Regions from separate parts of the Undibacterium sp. FW305-107 genome, predicted to be linked through region 2. Evidence: predicted binding sites of a transcription regulator. Region 2 holds the regulator's gene; each other region holds the start of a gene.
What was found. The regulator HrcA, encoded in region 2, represses chaperone genes, less so after heat shock. The targets are predictions, from matches to a motif close to TTAGCACTCNNNNNNNNNGAGTGCTAA.

Region 1 (8,017 bases), on a different contig from region 2:
CCCATCCAAATGGCCAGTCCTCGGTGGCACCACCTTATTGTTGACCATGATAGGTGCTTCTGCCTGGGTGAATGGTCTGGCCTGGGGTTCTTACCTGAATTTTGCAGGTATCATCCTGACCCTGGTAGTTTTGTATAACTGGTTTGGTGAAGCGATTGCTGAATCCGAAGGTGGCAAATACAGTGCCCGTATCGACGTCTCCTTCCGCTGGAGCATGAGCTGGTTCATTTTCTCTGAAGTCATGTTCTTTGCAGCCTTCTTTGGCGCATTGTTCTATGCACGTACCATCAGTATGCCCTGGCTGGCTGATCTGGATCACAAAGTCTTGTGGCCTGATTTTGCTGCCAACTGGGGTAATGTAGGCCCGGCTGGTACAGTCGAAGCCTTCAAAACCATGGGACCTTTTCCTATCCCTACGATCAATACTGCCTTGTTGCTGACTTCCGGTGTGACGCTGACGATTGCTCACCACGCTTTGCGTGAAGGCCATCGTGCCAAGACAGCATTCTGGTTGTTTGCTACTGTATTGCTGGGTGCCGTGTTCATGGGCTTCCAGGCTTATGAATACATGCATGCCTATAGCGAACTGAACCTGAAACTGACTTCCGGTATCTATGGTTCCACTTTCTTCATGCTGACCGGTTTCCACGGTTTCCACGTGACCATGGGTGCGATCATGTTGTCCGTCGTTCTGTACCGTGTCATGAAAGGCCATTTCACACCTGAGCATCACTTCGCATTCGAAGGCGCTGCCTGGTACTGGCACTTTGTTGACGTGGTCTGGCTGGGTCTGTACGTTGTTGTCTACTGGCTGTAAGCAAGCTTCAGTAGCGTAAAAAAAGCCGCACAGTTAGTGCGGCTTTTTTACATATATGAAAGTGCTTGAGCAGCGAACGATACTGGCGCTTAAGCGACAGTAAACGCAAAATTACCTGATGCCGGTAGGCTGTATCAGGCCAAAGTGATTGGCCAGCAAGATCAGCAAAAACAGGGTGATGGAAAACCCGACCCGGAATGCCAGTGCTTTGACCGTGCGATTGCTTTTTCCCTTGTCTTTCATCAGATAAACCAGGGCTGATCCCAGGCTGAACAGGATGAGGAAAAAAGCGATGGCGACAAGAATTTTCATACTGAGCTATTGTTGGTGCTTTTGATTGATCGACTCCTGCATTGTAATACCTTAATACCTGAATGCCTATTTCCTTCCGCTTCCGCCTGATCCCGTTTATTGCCTGCCTGCTGCTGGTCAGCCTGGGTATCTCTCTGGCGCAATGGCAGACGCACAGGGCGCAAGAAAAAGAAAGCCTGGCGGCGCAAATGGCTGAACGCCAGCATTTGCCAGCCCTGGTATTGAATGAGAAGACGCCGCCTGATCAGTTGCAGGCATTTCGCAAGTTGCAAGTCAGCGGGCAATTCATACGTGAATGGCCCCTGTATTTGGATAATCGCCCCTTGCAGGGTAAAGCGGGTTTGTATGTGCTGATGCCCTTCAAGCTGGCTGATAGCAGCAAGTATATTTTGATCGCGCGTGGCTGGCATCCGCGTGATGCACGTGACCGTATGCATATGCCAGATGTACCGGCACCAGGTGGTCAAGTTGTGCTGGAAGGCATGCTCAGGGACAAGCTTGACCGCGTCATGCAACTCGGTCAGGCCGAAGCTGTCAAACCGGGCAGTCTCTTGCAGAACATTGATGTGGAAGCATTGGCAAAACAAACGCGCTGGGATTTTTATCCCTTTGTACTTGAGCAAACGCTGGAACAAACTTCCGCGCAGGGCGATGGTCTCTTGCGTGAATGGCCAATGCCCTCGGCTGGTGCCGACAAGCACAGAGGCTATGCCTTTCAATGGTATGCACTGGCCTTGATGGCCTTCTTATTTTTTGTTGTTACTGGATTTCGTCGTGGAAAAAACTGAAAAGCAAAAGTCGCGTGGTCGCTGGAAATTATTGATGGTGCTGGCTGTTTGTGCCGCCCCGATGATTTTTTCCTATCTGGCCTACTATGTCATCAAGCCCAGTGGCCGTACCAATTACGGCACTATTCTTGATCCACGCAATTACCCCATGCCTAAACTGGCTGGGCACTTGCTGGGTGCTGCAGCGACAGATCCTGTCATTGGCCTGGAAGCCTATGCAGGCAAGTGGCTGATGGTGCAGGTGGATAGCGGTGCTTGCGCCGATGCCTGCCAAAAAAGAATGTATGACATCCGCCAGTTACGTACTGCCCAGGGCAAGGAGATGGACAGGATAGAGCGCGTCTGGCTGATTACTGATGATGCACCTATCGATACCATGCTGATACGCCAGCATGACGGTGCGCGCATGCTCAAGGTCGATGCTGCCGCCCTCAAAGCCTGGTTGCCGACTGAAAGTGATACCCAGATCAGCGACCATATTTACCTGATAGATCCACGCGGTAATCTGATGATGCGTTATCAAAAAAATGCAGATCCCAACAAAATTAAAAAAGACCTCAGCAAGTTATTGCGTGCGTCAGCGATAGGTTAAAAAAGAATCATGTGGTTGCAGATTGCATTGACAGCTCTCATGGTCGCGGTGATCCCGGCGGCTATGGTTTTCTTATCCAAAGAAAAGAATAAATTCCGCAAGCTCATTGCGGTGACCGTGACGCTGACCTTTGAACTTATCATGTTCGGCGCATTCACTCGCCTGACAGATTCTGGCCTCGGCTGCCCGGACTGGCCGGGTTGCTATGGCCAGGCCAATCCCTTGCAATCCCATGCGGCTATCAAGGCGGCTGAAATTGCCATGCCTACCGGTCCTGTCACTTTGCAAAAAGCCTGGATAGAAATGGTGCACCGTTATCTGGCCATGAGTGTGGGCATACTGATCATTGCCCAGATGGGCATCGCCTGGGCGCGCCGTCGTCAACTCGAGTCCAGCCCCTGGCTGGCGACCTTCCTGCTGTTCTTTGTCTGCCTGCAAGGCGCTTTCGGTGCCTGGACGGTCACTCTGAAGCTGCAACCCATCATAGTGACCACTCACTTGATATTGGGCATGGGTTTGCTCGCGCTGCTCAGTGCCAGCCTGGAACAGCAAAGCTCTTCCCTTACTAGTATCAACATTGCCATCGCAGATGGCAGGCGCATGCTATGGCCTGCCAGCCTGGCCTTATTACTGGTGTTTGTACAAATCACCCTTGGTGGATGGGTGAGTACTAACTATGCTGCCCTGGCTTGCCATGATTACCCTATGTGCAATGGGCAAGCCATACCGGCAATGGACTTTGAGCATGGCTTCAGTCTCTGGCGTCAGCTAGGTCAGACCATGAGTGGTGATTACCTGCCCTTCAATGCCCTGGTTGCCATACACTGGGTACACAGGAATTTTGCCCTGCTGGTAGTTGCTGTCTGCCTCTGGACTGCTCTCAGGGCACGCAAGATTGCTGGACTGGAAAAGCTGGGGCGCAATCTCTTGCTCGCGATTCTTGCCCAATTCATCATCGGTGTTTCTACCGTATTCTTTTCCTGGCCTTTGCTGCTGGCAGTTTTGCATAATGGGATGGCCGCCATGCTCGTGCTCTTGCTGACCATGTTAAACTACCGCATAAGGCATGTGAGCCTTGCCGCTGCCAAAGATAGATCATGACCACTTTAAGTTTGCCCTCCAATCGCCTGGCTCAGTACTGGGCTTTGACCAAGCCCCGTGTTACCCAGCTTGCCGTATTTTGTGCCGTCATCGGCATGTTCCTGGCGACGCCAGACCTGCCTGACTGGCGTGTTGTTGTTGCTGCCACCATAGGTATCTGGCTGCTGGCTGGTGCCGCGTTTGCGGTAAACTGTCTGGTAGAAAAAGAAATTGATTCCCGCATGGCAAGAACTGCGCGCCGTGCAACGGCCCAGGGTGAAATCACCGTGCCACAGACTCTGGTTTTCTCAGGTGTCATTGGTGGCATGGGTATGTGGATCTTGTACACGATGGTCAATCCCCTGACCATGTGGCTGACTTTCATTACCTTTGTCGGTTATGCCGTTATTTACACCATCATCCTGAAACCGGCGACACCGCAAAACATCGTTATCGGTGGTTTGTCCGGTGCTATGCCGCCAGCCTTGGGTTGGGCAGCCGTGGCAAACGATGTACCGATGCAGGCCTGGTTGCTGGTGTTGATCATCTTCATCTGGACACCGCCGCATTTCTGGGCGCTGGCGATGTACAGGCGTGATGACTATGCGCGTTCTGGTTTGCCGATGTTGCCGATTACCCATGGTCTGGAATTTACCCGTTTCCACATCTGGCTATACACCATTGCCCTGTTTGCCACCAGCATGCTGCCTTATGCGGTGCATATGAGTGGCCTGATTTATCTGGTCAGCGCGATCATCCTTGGCCTGATTTTCCTCTGGTATGCATGGCGTATTTACAAGCATTATGATGACATACTGGCACGCAAGACTTTTGCCTATTCCATCATCTATCTGTCCCTGCTATTCGCAGCCTTGTTGATTGATCACTATATCAAGCTATGAAAATTCTGAAGCATGTGACCAGTATGCTGATGGCGCTGAGTTTGCTGACCCTGGTGGCTTGCAATCCCGCGCAGGAAAAATTCAATAACACGGATCTGACAGGTCTTGATTACGCCAAAGACTTTGCCCTGACAGATCACAATGGCAAGGCGCGCACCCTGGCAGACTTCAAGGGCAAGGCTGTCGTCATTTTTTTTGGCTATACCCAATGCCCGGATGTGTGTCCGACCACCATGGTGGAAATGGCCAATGTCATGAAGCTGCTTGGTGCTGATGCCGACAAGGTGCAGGTACTGTTCGTAACGCTTGATCCTGAGCGTGATACCCAGACTTTATTGGCCAGCTATGTACCCAATTTCGACAAGCGTTTCCTTGGTTTGTATGGCGATGCAGCGGCAACAGCCAGGGTCGCCAAAGAATTCAAGGTGTTTTATCAAAAGGTAGAGGGTAAAACCCCGGGTAGTTATACCGTAGACCATACTGCCGGCAGTTATGTATTTGATCCTCAGGGGCGCATACGCTTATTCTTGCGCCATGGTCAGGGGGCAGAACCTGTTGCGCATGATTTGAAGATATTATTGAAATAAGTTTGAGCAGCTTGCTCTGAACTACCGTATAAATCCGGCGTATAAAACAAAAGGCACTCTTGCGAGTGCCTTTTTCATTGCTAGTGCATGTCTGATCAAGCAAAACTGCTGAGGCTGCCCTTCATTTTCTTCAAGGCTGCGCTTTCGATCTGGCGTATGCGTTCGGCAGAGACACCGTATTCATCGGCCAGCTCGTGCAGGGTAGCACCTGTACCATCATCATTTTTCAACCAGCGTGATTCTATGATGTGGCGCGAACGTGCATCCAGCTTGGACAAGGCAGATTCCAGTCCTTCGCTTTGCAGACGGTCATACTGACGTGTTTCCAGAACACGGGTAGGCTCGTCGGATTCCGTTTTCAGATAGGCGATAGGGGCAAATTTCTCATCGTCATCATCCGTCGGCGCATCCAGGGCAATATCATGACCGGACAAACGCATTTCCATTTCGATGACTTCTTCGCGTTTGACATCCAGTGTTGATGCCAGGGCATCAATTTGCTTGGGTGTCATCGCGTCCAGACCTTCTTTATGGCTGCGCAGGTTAAAAAACAATTTGCGCTGGGCTTTGGTCGTTGCCACTTTAACCAGGCGCCAGTTTTTCAAAATGTATTCATGCATTTCAGCCTTGATCCAGTGCATGGCATAGGACACCAGACGCACGCCCTGGTCAGGGTCAAAACGTTTGACGGCTTTCATCAGGCCAATATTGCCTTCTTGAATCAAGTCAGCGTGTGGCAAGCCATAGCCGAGGTAACCACGGGCGATGGACACTACCAGACGCAGATGCGACATAACCAGTTGCTGCGCGGCAGCCAGGTCATTGTCATTACGTAATTTGTTTGCGAAGTCGATCTCTTCCTGATGCGTGAGCATGGGCAGGCGATTGACTGCAGAGATATAGGCATCAATATTACCCAGCGTACCACTGAAGCCCAGGGCCAATGCTGTGCTGTCAGTTGCAGGGATCAATTGTGTCGATGTAGTTGCCATTTTTCCTCCTTATTGCTGCCTTAAGAGTATCAATTACTCCTTTTGGCACTTTCAAGTTCCTATATTAGCACTCTCTTGAGAAGAGTGCTAATAATCAGATTCTATGAACTTCATCAAATAAATCTATTGAAAAACTAGCATTCATTTACAACATTTATATTGCTTAGATACGGCTCAGGCTTGAAAGTTGCAATCCTGTTGATGCAAATTGTAAGAGGCTGTTGCAAATCAAGGCGCCCGGCCAACTTCGTTGACGCAGGCAGCGCTAACATCATGTAGACGAAACAAAACCAGATTTATTTTGCAATGGCAGCTATTAATTTAACTTGCACGTGCCAGTTGTCTTCTTACTGACAGAAAAACGCCTACCAATCCTAGCAACATGCTAACAGCCAGGAGAATGGCGCTCTGTACGATACCCAACGGAGCAAGGTGGAATTCTGAGGCATATAATTTAGCAAATTCAGCAATAGCCTTGTTCAAAGGCTGCAGTGATGCAGCGATCAGGCCCAGTGCCAGGCCACCCGCCAATAAGCCAAGCAATGCGCCGGTATAGTAATAAGGTTTGTGGATAAAGCTATTGGTGGCCCCCAACAGGCGTGAGACGGCAATTTCAGCCCGGTGTGAAATGACTTGCAGACGGGTTGCATTAAACACCACGACCACCACCACCACACCCAGCGTGGCAGCCAGGAATAACAAACCCAGTTGCATGATCTGCACCAGTGCTGCCAGGCGCTTGACCCAGGCCGAGTCCAGTTGCACTACATCGACATCAGGCATTTGTTTGATTTCTTCTACCAGCGCCTCTATCTTGCCAGCCTCATTATTCGACATGGACAAGACATAGGCATCCGGCAAGGGATTGCCGCCCAGAGTGGATAAGACTTCGGCCAGATTGGATGACTGCTCCAGGCTGGCGAGTGCCTTGTCCTTGGGGATGAAGCTCAAGTTTGCCGTGATGTTTTTCTCTTTCAGCAATTTCTTCAAGGGTATCGACAAGGCAGTAGCAGTTGCCCTTGGCGTGTCCGGGCTGACGAAAATACTGATTTCAGGCTCTATTGATAGTTGCGAAGAGATCGGGCGTATATTCTCTATCAGGGTCAGGCCAGCGATGGGCAAGGCCAGTGCAATCGCAACAACCAGTACATTGAACAAGAAATTGCCAGGGCTGCCGCGTAAATGGGCAAACGCACTCTTGATGGCAAACAAATGCTGACGGAACCAGTTGGTCATGAATTCATCCTTATTATTCTGTCATGCAGGATCAGGCGGCGAGCGAGGATTTCCAGGTACTGACTACCTGACCCTGGCTGAGATAAATCACACGGCTGGCCTGATCGAGAAATTGTTCATCATGGCTGGAGATAATGCAGGTGACCCCCGCGCTCTGGAAAGCCTTGAGCGCACCCAATACCTTGTTGGCATTGTCGCGATCGAGAAAGGCGGTAGGTTCATCCGCCAGAATGATCTGTGGCCGGTTGACGATGGCACGGGCAATCGCCACGCGCTGTTGTTCTCCACCGGATAAAGCCAGCGGCAAAGAATAAGCTTTGTCAGGCAAGCCAACTTTTTCCAACGCTATGCGGGCGCGGGTTTCGGCTTCGCTATGGGAAGCACCGGTAACGATGATGGGTAGCATGACATTGGCCAGTACATGGCGGTCAGTCAATAGTTTTTGATCTTGCAAAATCAAGCCCAGCTTGCGGCGCAAATAAGGCAGGCTGCTGTTTTTCAGTTTGCCTATGTCCTGACCATTCACTTTGACTGTACCCGCTGTTGGCTTTTCTATGCCAGCGATCATCTTTAGCAAGGTGGACTTGCCAGCACCAGAGGGGCCAGCCAGAAAGATCAGTTCACCGGCGGCAATCGATAATGAAACATCCTTGAGCGCATAGACATCTTGCGAATATTGTTTGCTGACGTGTTCAAATTCAATCATGGTCG
Region 2 (8,017 bases):
TTCAAGGATAAAAGCGGAGGCGCGGTGAATCCGGCGGCGATGATCGTCTCTAACCATGTGTCGTGGCTGGATATTTTTGTCATCAATACCCTGCACCCTTGCCATTTCGTCGCCAAGTCAGATATTCGCAACTGGCCTTTGCTGGGCTGGTTATGCGAAAAAGCGGGCACGATTTTCCTGGTGCGTGGCAGGCAGCGTGATGTGCGGCGTATTTATGAAGGTCTGGTACATCAGATAGAAGCGGGCAAGCGCATTGCGTTTTTTCCTGAGGGTACAACAGCGGCACAAGGCAATTTGCTGTCTTTTCACGCCAACCTGTTTGAAGCAGCAATAGAAGCACATGTACCTGTGCAACCCTTTGTTGTCCGTTATCTTGATGCGCAGGGGCAGTTCCATGCTGCGGCTGATTTTATCGGTGACATGACTTTTGCAGAGAGCATGCGCATCATCTTGCTGGCACCGCGCATGACGGCAGAACTGGTGCGCTTGCCTGCTATTCCTACCGAAGGTGCACACCGCAGAGAAGTGGCACAAGTGGCTCGTGCGGCGGTGATGAAAGAACTGGGTTTAAGCGAGTAAGGCTTAACCCGGTTTTTGCTGCTGCGGACAATCTACCTGCACAACTTGCCTGTCTTCCAGAGCAACAGCAGTCAGCTTGCCACCCCAGACGCAGCCGGTATCAAGGCTGATCAGATTGTCGCGCAAGATCAGGCCCAGGGTAGACCAGTGACCAAATACGACAGAGGTTTTTTCACTGGCGCGTGGCAGGTCAAACCATGGGGCAAATCCCTCTGGTGCGCCATCCAGACCATCCTTGCTGTCAAAATCCATGACGCCATCAGCACTACAAAAACGCATGCGTGTCAACGCATTGATGATGCAGCGTGACCTGTCATAACCTTGCAAATCATCGCACCATTGCGCGGGTGTATTGCCATACATATTGCGCAATAAATCTATCCAGTCTTTACTGCGTAACTGTGTTTCGACTTCATGCGCCAGCTTGATGGTTTGCTTTGCTGACCATTGCGGGAATATGCCTGCATGCACCAGCAAATGCTGATGCTGCAAAATCGCCAAGGGTCTGTGTCGCAACCAGTCCAGTAATTCTTCACGGTCTTGAGCTTGCAGGATATCGTCGAGGGTATCACTACGACTTGCTTTGCGTATACCGTTGGCGACAGCCAGCAAATGCAGATCATGGTTGCCGAGCACGGATTCTGCCCGGCCAGCGATTTGCAACTCACGTATCAGGCGCAGGCTGGCCAGCGATTTGGGGCCGCGATTGACGAGGTCGCCTGCAAACAAATACTGCGAATCCGGTTCGGTCAGCTCTATTTTATTGAGCAGGCTTTGTAACTGGTTGGCACAGCCTTGTATATCACCGATAAAATAAGTTTTTGCCATTGCTGCCTCAGGGTTCTCCACCCAGACGTTTGGCTTCTGCGCGGCTGGTCAGGGCTTGTTGCTTTTGTTGTTCACGCACGCTGGCAGTGATCATGGTTGGCCAGCCTATCAGATGTTGTTCTGCAATTTCAGCCAGGCCACGCATCCATGCTGGTGATTCATTCAGGCAGGGGATGTAGTTGAATTCCTTGCCACCTGCTTTGAGAAAATCGGTCTTTACTTCCATGGCGATTTCTTCCAGGGTTTCCAGGCAGTCAGCGATAAAGCCAGGGCAGATCACGTCAATCCGTTTGACGCCTTCTTTGGCCAGTTTTGCCACAGTAGGTGCAGTGTAAGGTTGCAGCCATTCTGCACGACCCAGGCGAGACTGGAAGGTGACCACATAATCATCTTTGCCCAGCCCCAGTTTTTCAGCCAGCAGGCGCGCGGTTTTATAGCATTCGCAATGGTAAGCATCGCCACGCAGTAAAAAGGCCTTGGGCAAACCATGGAAACTCATGACCAGTTTGTCCGGGCGGCCATGGCTTTGCCAGTGATCCATCACTGATATACGCAGCGCCTGTATATAGCCATCATGATCATGATAATTCTTGACGAAGCGCAGTTCAGGCATATTCCTGACTTGCTGGTAATGCTGGGCTACGGCATCAAAATTGGATGCCGTCGTGGTGGCAGAATATTGCGGGTAAGCAGGCAATATCAGTATGCGTTCACAACCGTCGGCTTTTAGCTTTTGCAAGACATCGGGTATAGAAGGTGAGCCGTACCGCATGGCATACGCAACTTGTACTTCATGCCCACGCTCACCCAGATAGCCTTTCAGCAATGCAGCCTGTTTTTGCGTATGTATCTTCAGTGGCGAGCCATCCTTGGTCCAGATGGACGCATATTTTTTTGCTGACTGGCCAGAACGGAAGGGCAGGATAATCCCATGCAAGAGCAGCCACCAGACCGGGCGCGGCACTTCAACCACACGCCTGTCCCATAAAAATTGTTTGAGGTAGCGGCGCACAGCCGATGTCGTTGGCGCATCAGGCGTGCCCAGGTTGATCAGCACTACTGCTGTCCTGGGGATTTTGCCGTGTGAATATTCAGGTTCTTTAAGGAAGCGCATGATGTATTTTTTTTCTTAAGATGCCAATAATTCTCTGGCGTGTTTGCGCGTAGTCGCTGTAATTTCTATGCCGCCCAGCATGCGGGCAATTTCTTCCACTCTCTGCTTATTATCGAGTGCTTCTATCTGCGAAACGGTTTTGCCATTCTGGTTGGCTTTGCTGACCTGGAAGTGCTGGTTAGCCTGACTGGCTACTTGTGGTAGATGCGTCACACACAAGACTTGCCTGTCTTGTCCAAGACGTTTCAATAAGCGTCCAACCACTTCAGCCACGCCACCACCTATGCCGCTATCAACTTCATCAAATATGAGGGTAGGGGTGGCCGTAGCACAAGAGGTGATAACAGAAATCGCCAGCGAGATACGTGCGAGTTCACCGCCAGAGGCCACCTTGGCCAATGGCCTTGCCTGCACACCTGCATGGCCTGCCACGAGAAATTCCACTTGCTCCAGACCATAGCCGGCTGGTTCGACCGGGTTCAGGGCGACCGAGAAACTGCCGCCGCCCATGCTCAAGTCTTGCATTGCCGTGGTTACTGCTGCGCCCAGGTCCTTGGCAACTTTTTGTCTGGCCCTGCTGAGTTTTTCTGCGGTTTGCAGGTAAGCCAGCCTGGCTTTTTCTTCCTGTGCTTTCAGGGCATCCATGTCAGTCGCATTGGATAGTTGTGCCAACTGGGCAGACAGCGTGGCAAATTCTTCATGCAGTTTTTCTGGTGCGACGTGAAAGCGCCTTGCCGTGGTGTGTATTGCTTCTACACGGTTTTCCACGACGCGCAGGCGGGCCGGGTCAAGTTCGGTGCGGCTCAGGTAAACATTGAGTGCATAAGTGGTTTCCTGCAAGTTGATACAGGCAGATTCCAGCGCATCGGTGACGGGCTTGAGCGCTGCATCGTAATCGATAAGCTTCAACAGCTTTTGCTGGATGGCAGTCAGTTGCGACAAGACCGGATGCTCGGATTCAGAAATCAATGCCGCCGCTTCCTGACCAGCTTCGAGCAGGCTGGCGGCATGGGCGAGGCGGCTGTGCTCCTGGCTGATGCTTTCCCATTCGCCTGGTTTGATTTGCAATTTATCGAGTTCACCAACTTGCCATTCCAGGCGCTCGCGCTCTTGCAATACGCTCTTGGCATTGGTTTCAAATTCTTCGCGTTGCTTGCTGATGTTACGCCACGCCCGGTAACGCAAACCTGCTTCTGTGACTTGTTCTTGCAAGCCGCCTTGCATATCCAGTAAATCGCGTTGCGCTTCAGTTTTCAGCAATGACTGATGTGCATGCTGGCCGTGGATATCCACCAGCATGTCGCCAATCTCGCGCAATTGGCTTGCTGTGGCGGTGATGCCATTGATCCATGCTTTTGAGCGGCCTGCATTATCGATGGTACGGCGCAAGATCAAAGGCTGGTCCTGGTCAAAGAATTCATGTTCTTTGAGCCATGCTGCAAGAATCTCATTGACGGCAAATTCCGCGCTGATATCAGTTTTGCTGGCAGACTCGCGCACCATGCTGGCATCACCCCGTCCACCCAAGGCCAGGGTCAGGGCATCGATGAGGATGGATTTACCAGCACCGGTTTCTCCGGTCAGCACACTGAAGCCGGAAGAAAATTCAAGTTCCAGCGTATCGACAATGACAAAATCACGAATGGCAAGCGTGCGCAACATAATGGGCTGACATGAAGGAATTTGTTAAGAAAACAGGGCTGGACTATATGGTATATGACCCGGTATATGGCCCAGCATAGCGAAATCGCTATTCTAGCAACAGCCTGTGACTTCTGTGTTCGTAAGAGTGGGTTTGGTACGCTTAATAAGTTACTCAATAGGATACCTACTTAGTTGGGTACTTACTCAGTAGATTAATTCAGCGCACCCTCTACGGATGGATATTCATTCCAGTGCAATTTTTCGCGCAGAGTGTTGTAATAATTCCAGTCCTGAGGATGAAGAAAGGTCACTGTATGAGCAGAACGATTGACGATGATCCTGTCCTGATGCTGCAGGCTGGCAAAATTTTGCATATCAAAGTTCAGGCTGATATCGCGCCCAGCCACGATGGTGATGACGATTTCACTACTGTCTGGCAAAACGATGGGCCGGTTCGATAAGGCATGCGGTGCAATCGGCACCATCGCAATGCCGGATAAGCTGGGGTGCAGCAAGGGGCCGCCAGCAGAAAGCGCATAGGCCGTAGAGCCAGTCGGTGTCGAGACGATAAGGCCGTCTGAACGCTGGTTGTACATGAAGTGCCCGTCTACCTCAACGCGCAGTTCCACCATGCCTGAGCCAGCACCACGCGACACCACAATATCATTGAAAGCCACGCCACTGAAAATCTGGTTGCCGTCACGGGTAACGATAGCCTGTAACAGGCTGCGCCGTTCAGACACATATTTGCCATTCAGCATTTCTGTGATGACAGGGATTTTGCGGTCGAGCGCAATATCTGTGATAAAACCCAGCCTGCCCTGATTGATGCCGATCAGCGGGATATTATAGGGGGCCAGTTGCCGCGCTATACCCAGCATGGTGCCATCACCTCCAACCACGATGGCAACGTCCGCCAGCTTGCCTATCTCTGGCACGGGCATACTGCTGAATTCACTTAACTGCAGGTACTGCGCCGTTTCTGCTTCGATGACGACACGATGTCCCTCGCTCGCAAGAAAATTGGCCAGCTCCTTAATCGAGTCGGCAATGCCTGCCGCATTAGATTTTCCAACAAGTGCAATGGTTTTGGCCTGTACTGTCATAAACAAAGGTAGGGTGACATGATGGCTAAGATTAGAACATAATTAGGACATCAATGAATGGAATGAGTGCTCTTTATGGCAATTAAAGCAGTTTTGCTGGATCTGGATGATACTTTGTGGCCGGTTGCACCGGTAATTCGCCATGCCGAATCAGTGTTGCAGCAATGGATGCATGAGCATGTACCAGTCGTGGCACAAAATTACAATATGGAAAAATTGCGCGAGCGCAGGAATGTGCTGGTAGCGAGCGACCAGCGTTTTCAATACGATTTATGGGCCTTGCGGCATACCCTGTTGAAGCAGGTGTTTGATGAGCATGGCGTGGCAGCCGATAAAGCCGACCAGGCCATGGCGGTATTTGCCGATGCCAGGAACAAAGTCGATTTGTACAGCGATGTCAAACCGGCTTTACAGGCCCTGCAAGAAAAACTGCTGCTGGGCACTGTCTCAAATGGTTTTGCCGATTTACAGGCGATAGGCCTGGCGCACCATTTCAAGGTGTCTATCGCTGCCTTCCGCTTTGGCTGTGCCAAGCCTGATCCCAGGATATTTCTGGCTGCTTGCCAGGAATTGGGTCTGGCCCCGCAAGAGGTATTGTACGTAGGTGATGATTTGTTGCTTGATGTGCAAGGTGCGCAACAGGCGGGATTAAAAGGCGGCTGGATGAACCGCCAGGGTTTAAAAATTGAAGATGAGCGCCATCTGCATATCAAGCCGGATGCAGAATTTGCCAATCTGCATGACCTGACTCTATGGCTGTGAATTTTTCTATGTTCATGTCAGTCATGAACGCATAAAATGAAACCATGCAACTAGATATCCGCGCACAAACTTTATTAAAAGCCCTGGTCGAGCGTTATATCGCCGATGGCCAGCCTGTGGGGTCTCGCGCCTTGTCAAAAATATCCGGTCTGGAGTTATCGCCAGCGACGATACGCAATGTCATGGCGGATCTCGAAGAAATGGGCTTTGTCGCTAGCCCGCATACGTCTGCGGGCCGTATCCCCACCCCCAGAGGTTATCGTGTCTTCGTTGATAAGTTGCTGACTGTGCAAGATATCAATGGTGCAGGTATGGATTCGCGCCTGCAATCGAGCCTGCAATCGAATATGAATGCACAGCCGCCGCAAAAACTGATTGCGAATGCGGCGCAAATCTTGTCTTCCTTGACGCAGTTTGCCGGTGTCGTCATGACCCCGCGTACTGAGTCGATTTTCCAGCAAGTTGAATTCTTGCGTCTTTCAGAAAAACGTATTTTACTGGTGGTCGTCACTCCAACAGGCGAAGTCCATAACCGCTTGCTGTTGACGGATGTTGATTACACACCCACCCAACTGGTGCAGGCAGCCAATTACCTGAACCAGAACTTTGGCGGCCTTAGTTTTACCGATGCACGTACCCGTATCAATAGTGAGTTGCGGCAATTGCAAAATGACATGACCAGACTCATGCAGGCGGCTGTTGAAGCAGGCAGCAATGCCATGGATGAAGATAATGACGAAGTCGTCATCTCTGGCGAGCGCAATTTGCTGAATGTGCAGGACCTGTCTTCGAATATGAGTTCCCTGCGCAAGCTATTTGATATGTTTGAGCAAAAAAACAGTCTCATGCAACTGCTTGATGTCTCCAGCAAGGCAACCGGCGTGCAGATATTCATAGGCGGCGAGTCGCAACTGGTGCCCATGGAAGAAATGAGTATCGTCACTGCCCCTTACGAGGTGAACGGTAAAATAGTAGGTACCCTGGGTGTCATAGGCCCAACCCGCATGGCATATGAAAGAGTAATTCCTATCGTGGATATCACTTCGAAATTATTATCGAATGCATTAAGTCAATAAGCCGGGATGTCAACATGCCCAGACTGGCGTAGCAGCTTATTAAACATTTACGCGAATACAGATTGCCATGGACAAGAAAAACGCGAAGATTTTATTGATAGATGACAATGATGTAACCCGCGAAGTGCTCAGGGTCATATTGCGCAGCGAGGGGTATAACGTTGTTGGTGAGGCAACGGATGGCGGTGCTGGCCTGGAAATGGCAGTGAAGCTCAGGCCCGACCTGATCTTGCTTGATATTGTGATGCCCAAAATCAGCGGTACTGAAATTTTACCGCGTATCCGAGAACTGCTGCCAGATGCCCGGGTACTCATGGTGACAGCCAATAAAGATCAGGAAACCATCAATGAGGTAGTCAAAACCGGCATACATGGCTATATCCTCAAGCCATTTAATGCCCAAAAGATCATAGGTACTGTGGAAGCTGTTGTTACCAAGATCAATAAGTGAGTCTGGCGGCGCACAGGACATGTATATCCATCCCGGTGCGCTTGAAAACCAAATTTGAGAAATTGTTGTCTGACTTAAGCCTTATGCTCGCAATTCGGCTTGGTACAGTTGCCATAGATCGCCAGTGCATGTTCAGCAATCTTGAAGCCACGCTCCTGAGCTACCGTCTGCTGGCGTCGCTCGATTTCTTCATCAAAGAACTCTTCCACGCGACCACAATCCAGGCAAACCAGATGGTCATGGTGTGAACCCTCATTCAATTCAAAAATGGCTTTGCCAGTCTCAAAATGATTGCGGTTTAACAGGCCAGCCTGCTCAAACTGGGTTAGTACGCGGTACACAGTTGCCAGACCGACATCCATATTTTCATTCAGCAGGATCTTATATACATCTTCTGCTGTCAGATGACGAACCTTGCTGCTCTGGAAGATTTCCAGGATTTTCAGACGGGGCAGAG
Region 3 (8,017 bases), on a different contig from region 2:
TTTCAGCCACAAGTGCGGGTGCCAGCATGTTACCCGGGCTAATACAACAGGCTCTCGCCGTACCGGCGAACAATGTCACTGGTACGCTGGCAGATGTTGGCCATGTGGTGATTTTCATGCAGGAAAATCGCTCCTTTGATCATTACTTTGGCACCCTCGCCGGTGTGCGTGGCTTCGATGATCCGCGTGCCATCAGCTTGCCAAATGGCGCACCAGTCTGGCAACAACCCAATCCTGCTGGTGGCAGTGTCCTGCCTTTTCATTTCGACGCCAGGAACACCAGCGCGCTGTCGGTAGGCACCAATCACTCATGGAAAGGTTCTCAACAAACCTGGCAAGGCTGGGATGCCTGGGTCAGCAAAAAAACGGTACAAACCATGGGTTATTTTGACCGTGGCGACCTGCCGTTTTATTACGCACTGGCAGATGCGTTCACCATTTGCGACGCCTATCATTGCTCGATCTTTGGTGCGACCGACCCCAACCGCATGTATTCACTGACGGGCACCAGCCAAGGCTGGTTAGGTGCCATGGGCAGCCTGTATAACATAGATGCCAGGGATTATTACAATGCCGACCCGGCCAATGACAATGTCTCGGCCGCTGTCACGGCCAGCGCACCCAACTGGCAAACTTATGCAGAAGTGCTGGAAGCCAATCAGGTGAGCTGGAAGGTGTATCAGGAGTGGGATAATTACGGCGACAACTACCTCGCCTACTTCAAGAATTTCCGCGTCAATGCAGACGGCAGCAGGTTAAACAGCAGCTCGCCGTTATATCAGAAAGCACGCAGCATGGCACCCGGTGCAAGCGTAGGTGGCAGCAAGGGGGACGGCCTGGTCAGCGCTTTTGCAGATGACGTACGCAATAGACGGTTACCACAGGTATCCTGGATATGCGCACCAAATGATTACACCGAGCATTCACCCAACTCCCCCAATGCGGGTGAAAACCTGACCGCACGCTTGCTGGCTGCGCTGGTGGCAGAGCCCGAGGTGTGGGCGAAGACCGTGTTTTTACTGATGTATGATGAGAATGATGGCTTCTTCGATCATGTGCCGCCCCACATCCCGCCCATCACTACCGCCATGGGTAGGTCTACCCTGGCCGACAATGGCATTTATGAAAAATACGGCAATGAACCGGTTGGGCTGGGCCCACGCGTGCCCATGCTGGTGATCTCGCCCTGGAGCAAAGGCGGCAAGGTTTGCTCCCAGGTTTTTGACCACACATCAAAGTTGCGCTTTCTTGAAGAATGGCTGGTCAATGGCCTGGGCAAGGACAGGGCCGCAGTCAGTTGCAAACAGATATCGCCATGGCGACGCACGGTCTGTGGCGATTTGACTTCTGCATTTGATTTCAAATCCCCTGATCAAAACTGGCCAATGACGGTACCAAAAACTGCAGCTTATGTTCCTGTCAATGGCAAGCCTTATCCAGTGCCACCCATCAACCAGAGCCAGCCGCGTCAGGAAGCCTACCCACAGGCGCAGGGGCCGCGCCCGGCCTGCCGACTGCCTTATCTGCTGGAAGCACAGGCCAGGGTCAGCAACAGCAGGCAACTGGAAGTCAATTTCATCAATAACGGCAGCGCTGGCGCTGCATTTATCGTGTATTCGAAGATACGCACTGGTGGCCCCTGGTATTACACCGTTGAAGCTGGCAAGCAAATCCAGAAAGAAACCTGGAACTGGAGCACAGATACTTACCAGCTCAGCGCCTATGGCCCGAATGGTTTGATGCGTGAATGGCGCGGCAACAGTACAGCCATCGTCAAGCCGGAGGTGCAGGCAGCTCACGATAACAACAGTGGCAAGCTGGTGCTCACACTATCCAATCTCGACAATGTCCAACCCTGCAATTTCACCGTCAGCGACAATGCCTATGGCAGCCTGGCAAATACTTATTCGCTGGCAGGTGGCCAGAGTTTGCGGCTGGAATACCCATTGATCAACAGTTTTGGCTGGTATGACTTCAGCATCATCAGCAGCGCCGACAGCCAGTTTTTTCGCCGGGTAGCCGGTCATGTTGAAGCCGTAGGTAACAACAGTAATAACAATCGCACAGACCCTTTGATCGGCCGCCAAGCTAACAGCACCCGCCTGACCACCACACCGCGCATCTCGCGCGGCAGCAATGTCGTTGCCTCCTATGCGGCATTACCTGCACAAGTCAACGCCAAGAACTGGATAGGTATATACGCAGCCGGTGCTGTGCCAGGTAATGTCAATTCACTAGAATGGGAATATGCTGGCAATAGTCAGGGCAGCGTGACGCTCAATACCGCCAGCCTCGCAGCGGGCAATTATGCGCTTTGGTATTTATACAATGATGCCTACTCAGTCCTGGCTGGCCCGGTAACATTGACGATTGTGTAGCGCCCAATAACCAGTTGACCGTACAAAGCTGAGTAAATTGATATTTGCTCAGCTGCAATACGATATTAAAAAATACATTTCAAGCTGTGCAAAAATAATCCGTACTGGAAAATGCAATCAAACATCAATGCCAAAACACAACTAAATCATAACTAAGTCACTGATTATTAAAGAAATATTAGTTTATCCCTTTTTTAGCTCTTGAAAAGCCTGCCCCCCGCCCATATACTTAGCACTCGTTGAGAGAGAGTGCTAACAAGTCCCTCTCCAGCTTAATTGAATTCCAATAGTAATTACTCGCAAATTTAAAGGAGCTTGTATGAACCTTCGTCCCCTGCACGATCGCCTGATCGTGAAACGCCTGGATCAAGAAACAAAAACTGCATCCGGTATCGTTCTGCCTGACGCTGCTGCTGAAAAGCCAGATCAAGGTGAAGTACTGGCAGTTGGCCCTGGCAAATTGCTGGACAACGGTACAGTTCGCGCCCTGGACGTTAAAGTTGGCGACCGCGTTTTGTTCGGTAAATATTCTGGTCAGGCTGTCAAAGTTGACGGCAACGAAGTTCTGGTGATGCGCGAAGAAGATATCTTCGCGGTCGTACAGAAGTAATCGGCATCCACGATATCAATTAAAGAATTCGGAGAATTAATATGGCAGCTAAACAAGTAATTTTTGGTGATGACGCACGTGCGAAAATCGTCAATGGCGTCAACATCCTGGCGAACGCAGTTAAAGTCACTCTGGGCCCTAAAGGCCGTAACGTAGTTCTGGAACGCTCTTTCGGCGCACCTACAGTCACTAAAGACGGTGTTTCTGTAGCTAAAGAAATCGAACTGAAAGACAAGCTGGAAAACATGGGTGCACAACTGGTGAAAGAAGTTGCTTCCCGCACTTCTGACAACGCTGGTGACGGTACAACGACAGCGACAGTTCTGGCACAAGCCATCGTTCGCGAAGGTTTCAAATATGTAGCAGCTGGCTTCAACCCAACTGACTTGAAACGCGGTATCGACAAAGCAGTTACAGCCATCGTTGCTGAAATCAAAACTCTGTCCAAGCCAACAACAACCAACAAAGAAATCGCTCAAGTTGGTTCCATCTCTGCCAACTCCGATGCAAACATCGGCGACATCATTGCCAAGGCAATGGACAAAGTCGGCAAAGAAGGCGTGATCACTGTTGAAGACGGCAAATCCCTGGACAACGAACTCGACATCGTTGAAGGTATGCAGTTTGACCGTGGCTACCTGTCACCATACTTCATCAACAATCCAGAAAAACAATCCGTTATCCTGGAAAACCCGTTCATCCTATTGTTCGACAAAAAAATCTCGAACATCCGTGACCTGCTGCCAGTATTGGAACAAGTTGCAAAATCCGGTCGCCCACTGCTGATCATCGCTGAAGATGTAGACGGCGAAGCACTGGCAACTCTGGTTGTGAATAACATCCGTGGCATCCTGAAAACTGCAGCTGTTAAAGCTCCAGGCTTCGGTGACCGTCGCAAAGCCATGCTGGAAGACATCGCTATCCTGACCGGCGGTCAAGTGATTGCTGAAGAAGTTGGCCTGACTCTGGAAAAAGCAACTCTGGCTGACCTGGGTCAAGCTAAACGTATCGAAATCGGTAAAGAAAACACCACCGTTATCGATGGCGCTGGCCAGGCTGTTGGTATCGAAGCACGCGTTAAACAAATCCGCGCGCAAATCGAAGAAGCAACTTCTGACTACGACCGTGAAAAACTGCAAGAACGCGTTGCCAAACTGGCAGGCGGCGTTGCTGTGATCAAGGTTGGTGCTGCAACTGAAGTTGAAATGAAAGAGAAAAAAGCACGCGTTGAAGATGCTCTGCACGCAACTCGCGCTGCCGTAGAAGAAGGCGTTGTTCCTGGCGGTGGCGTTGCCCTGCTGCGCGCACGTCAAGCTGCTGGCGACATCAAAGGCGACAATCCAGATCAAGAAGCAGGTATCAAACTGGTTCTGAAAGCAATCGAAGCACCTCTGCGTGAAATCGTTGCTAACGCCGGTGGCGAACCTAGCGTTGTTGTTAACGCCATCATCAATGGCAAAGGCAACTACGGTTTCAATGCTGCCAATGACACATACGGCGACATGATAGAAATGGGTATCCTGGACCCAGCTAAAGTAACTCGCTCTGCATTGCAAAATGCAGCATCTGTTGCTGGCCTGATCCTGACTACTGACGCTCTGGTTGCTGAATTGTCTGAAGACAAGCCATCTATGGGTGGTGGTGATATGGGTGGCATGGGCGGTATGGGTGGCATGGGCGGCATGATGTAAGAACCCGTTCACGATCTTACTGCGCGAGCGTGATCGGGGCTCATGCGCTGCTCAAAATGCTCATGTACTTAAGTACATTCCGCTTTTTGCGCTGCTCTTTAACCCGCTGACGCCCGCTCGCTACAGATCATAAACAGGTTCTACTAGCTGCTAGCTACTCTCGGCGATCTAACCGAGAGTCGCATTGCTAAAAACCCCGCAACGCAAGTTGCGGGGTTTTTTATTACCCTTACGATTTATCCACTTCGGCAACACCCCATTCAAGTAGTGCAGTTGAACATCCATTGCACCCCAAACTGGTCAGTCAGCTTGCCAAAATAATCCCCCCATATTTGCACCGCCAGTGGCGTCGTCACATTTGCCCCTTGGCTCATCAGTGCAAACAGTTGATCGGTTTGCGCACGGCTATCCATCATCAGGATGTGGGCAGAACCTCGCATAGGCTCTGCATCATCATTGTCTGAAGCATAGAAAAGCACGCCCGGCCCCTCAAATCTGGCATGCATGATCTTGCCGCGCATGGCCTCGTTCTTCAGCGACATCCCGCCCTCACCATGACGCAGTATGTCGGTTACATGCCCCAGTCCACACTGAGTATAAAAATCCAGCGCCTGCTCGCATTGCGTCGTAAAAAACAAATAATTTGATTGTTGCATAGTGCCCCCCGAATCGATTTGCTTCAGTGGAACCCTTGTTGCACGGCCTCACCCATCTCTGCATTGGAATAGGCCTTGCCCGCAATTCCCCAGGTGCCATCAACTGCATATGTCACGTTGACATACGTCCTTTCCCGCGGATGCGCCCCCTGCTTAAGCCTGTCTATGATGTCAGTGACCTCGCTGACAAAAGCCTGCTTGACCTCGGCAGTAGGGAAAGTGACTGAAGGAACCTTCACTTCGATAACTGCCAGCGACTGGTGCTGGCCACCAGCATAACTGTGCGCCTCAGAGCTGACGACCAGGTGGCCGACGACGTTAGGTGTCATGAACTTGTTGCCAGTCAAACCGTGTACGCGTAGCAAAGCGTCTGCAACGAGAGGCAGCACTTCACGCTCCCCGTCAAGAGTGAGAAGGTCTGTGGTAACTTGAACTGAGATAGGCATAGCTTAACTCCTTGATCAAAAATGGATGGTCGAGTCAAAGACCAGCCCTTGACTCCCGCATCACGGACGTTATATAACGATCGTGATGTGACACATCATTACATAACGATCGTTATCTTGTAAAGTTTTAATAGCATTTTTATTCTGGAGATTTTTTACATGGCACACCGGGCGGGGCAAAAAGAAGAAAGCAAGGCAAAGATACTCAAAAGCGCAGGACGAGGATTTCGCAGCCGGGGGTTTGGTGGTTCTGGCGTTGATGGCCTGGCAAAAGATGCGGCAGTAACATCAGGTGCTTTCTATGCGCATTTCAAGTCAAAGGCAGATGCTTTCCGTGAGGCGGTAGTTGCCGGGCTCGAAGACCTGAAACTGGGGGTCAGCCAGGCACGTGAGCAACTGGGAAGTGGCTGGCGCACGGCATTCATCGATTTTTACCTCGGGGAGCGTCGCACTTGTGACCTGGCCGATAGCTGTGCATTGCAAAGTCTATCGCCTGAAGTGGCGCGGGCAGAGGAAAAAACGCGACAAGCGTATGAAACCGAATTGCTGGCCATCATAGAAACCGTGGCTGCAGGCCTGGATGGGCAAGCCGATGCCAAACGCGAAGAAGCAACTGCCTTGCTGGCACTGCTGGTCGGCGGTGTCACGCTTGCCAGGGCAGTCAATGATCCTGCCATCAGCAAGGACATTGCTGCGGCAGTTCGCAAGGCGGCATTGGATTTGAACAGCCACTGACTCACGAATTTGCACGCCGGAATTTCTGTTCTGATCACGCCGAAAAGGACAATTCAGACTGGGAACAGGGACACGTCGATGCCAATTTCGCTATAAATCAAATAGAACAACAGCAAAAAGCCTTTTTTCAACAAGCACGCTTGACAGAAAACATCTACCGCTTGGATACTGCCGCACCTGAAAGAAAATTTTCATATTTCCGGCTCTGTGTTTCATATTTGCAATGATCTTGCGTATGCATCAACAAGCCGGGCATCATCATCAAGCAAGACAACCGCTTTGGAGAAAATATGGCGCTGCAACAATTAAGCGATGAGCAAATACGAACCTGGACCCGTGCCCAAAAGGACGAGTGGTGGTTCGCCAATATTTACCGGGGGGATATGGCGCAGTTGACCATACGCTCGGCATTTACTGGCTTTTTGCTTGGCGGCATATTGTCTGCGACTGCTTTATACATCGGTGCCAAAACCGGTATCACCATAGGCGTGGGCCTGACATCCGTCATCCTGGCCTTTGCTATTTTCAAGATACTCGCCAACCTGGGTCTGGCCAAGGATTTCACTATCCTTGAAAACAACTGTACACAATCCATCGCCACAGCGGCTGGCTACATGACCATGCCACTCAATACCGTGCTGTCAGCCTATATGCTGATCAGCGGTACGGTAGTCAGTTGGTGGCACCTGGTGGTGTGGATGAGTATCTGCTCCATCCTGGGTGTGTTGGTGGCTTTCCCGATGAAGCGCCGTTTCATCAATGAAGACCAACTGCCCTTCCCTGAGGGCCGTGCCTGCGGCGTAGTGCTCGATGCGGTATATACCGGCGAAGCTGCCAGCGGCATGTACAAGGCGCGCCTGATGGCTTTCACAGCCATGTGGACGGCAATCTATCAAATGATCACCAGCGATGGCTGGATGAAGTTCATCCAGTTCAAGATCCTGCGCATGGACAAATGGGCAGGCATGACAGAAGCCTGGCATTTCCAGGAGCGGATTGACTCTTACTATTACGCCGCTGCCGTCAAATATGACATGCTGATCCCAAAAATCCTGGGTACAGATTTCCGTGCACTGGGTCTGCGCTTTACTCTTGATGCGGCCATGCTGGGCGTCGGTGGCCTGATGGGTATACGCGTTGCCAGCAGCGTTTTGCTGGGCACCATCATCAATTTCGTCTTCCTGGCACCATGGATGATACAGCGTGGCGATATCGTCGAACGCATCGCTCCTAGCGGCAAACTGGTTCCAATTTCCCGTACCGAGATCGTCAATCAATGGGGCCTGTGGTGGGCGGTTTCCATGATGGTAGTGGCCTCCTTCATCAGCCTGGCTGCCAAGCCTGAACTGTTCACCAGCCTGTTCAAAAAATCTGATCAAAAGAAAGTCGCTGACCAGACCAGCACTGTGCTTGATCATATTGAAGTACCGCTGATCATCTCTTACATAGGTATCCCTGTATTCAGTATCCTGGCTGCATGGACAACGCATGAATTCTTTGG

Region 1: a site for HrcA is predicted at 6,135-6,161, ahead of rpoH (RNA polymerase sigma factor RpoH). Genes of this name have one in related genera too.
Region 3: a site for HrcA is predicted at 2,608-2,634, ahead of groES (co-chaperone GroES). Genes of this name have one in related genera too.

The regions. Positions count from the first base shown of each region.
Region 1 is NZ_JBYTAV010000006.1:245,465-253,481, forward strand. It holds gene AC3WQT_RS15290 (cytochrome c oxidase subunit 3) at 1-817, shown strand, start outside; gene AC3WQT_RS15295 (twin transmembrane helix small protein) at 929-1,129, opposite strand; gene AC3WQT_RS15300 (SURF1 family protein) at 1,192-1,917, shown strand; gene AC3WQT_RS15305 (SCO family protein) at 1,904-2,509, shown strand; gene AC3WQT_RS15310 (COX15/CtaA family protein) at 2,519-3,610, shown strand; gene cyoE (heme o synthase) at 3,607-4,491, shown strand; gene AC3WQT_RS15320 (SCO family protein) at 4,515-5,078, shown strand; gene rpoH (RNA polymerase sigma factor RpoH) at 5,174-6,070, opposite strand; gene AC3WQT_RS15330 (cell division protein FtsX) at 6,392-7,306, opposite strand; gene AC3WQT_RS15335 (cell division ATP-binding protein FtsE) at 7,338-8,012, opposite strand.
Region 2 is NZ_JBYTAV010000003.1:363,943-371,959, forward strand. It holds gene AC3WQT_RS08665 (lysophospholipid acyltransferase family protein) at 1-579, shown strand, start outside; gene AC3WQT_RS08670 (symmetrical bis(5'-nucleosyl)-tetraphosphatase) at 583-1,407, opposite strand; gene hemH (ferrochelatase) at 1,415-2,521, opposite strand; gene recN (DNA repair protein RecN) at 2,537-4,183, opposite strand; gene AC3WQT_RS08685 (NAD kinase) at 4,378-5,271, opposite strand; gene AC3WQT_RS08690 (HAD family hydrolase) at 5,347-6,033, shown strand; gene hrcA (heat-inducible transcriptional repressor HrcA) at 6,078-7,109, shown strand; gene AC3WQT_RS08700 (response regulator) at 7,177-7,560, shown strand; gene fur (ferric iron uptake transcriptional regulator) at 7,635-8,017, opposite strand, start outside.
Region 3 is NZ_JBYTAV010000010.1:136,271-144,287, reverse strand. It holds gene AC3WQT_RS21770 (phosphocholine-specific phospholipase C) at 1-2,378, shown strand, start outside; gene groES (co-chaperone GroES) at 2,698-2,988, shown strand; gene groL (chaperonin GroEL) at 3,030-4,679, shown strand; gene AC3WQT_RS21755 (VOC family protein) at 4,940-5,335, opposite strand; gene AC3WQT_RS21750 (tautomerase family protein) at 5,359-5,781, opposite strand; gene AC3WQT_RS21745 (TetR/AcrR family transcriptional regulator) at 5,941-6,516, shown strand; gene AC3WQT_RS21740 (OPT family oligopeptide transporter) at 6,807-8,017, shown strand, end outside.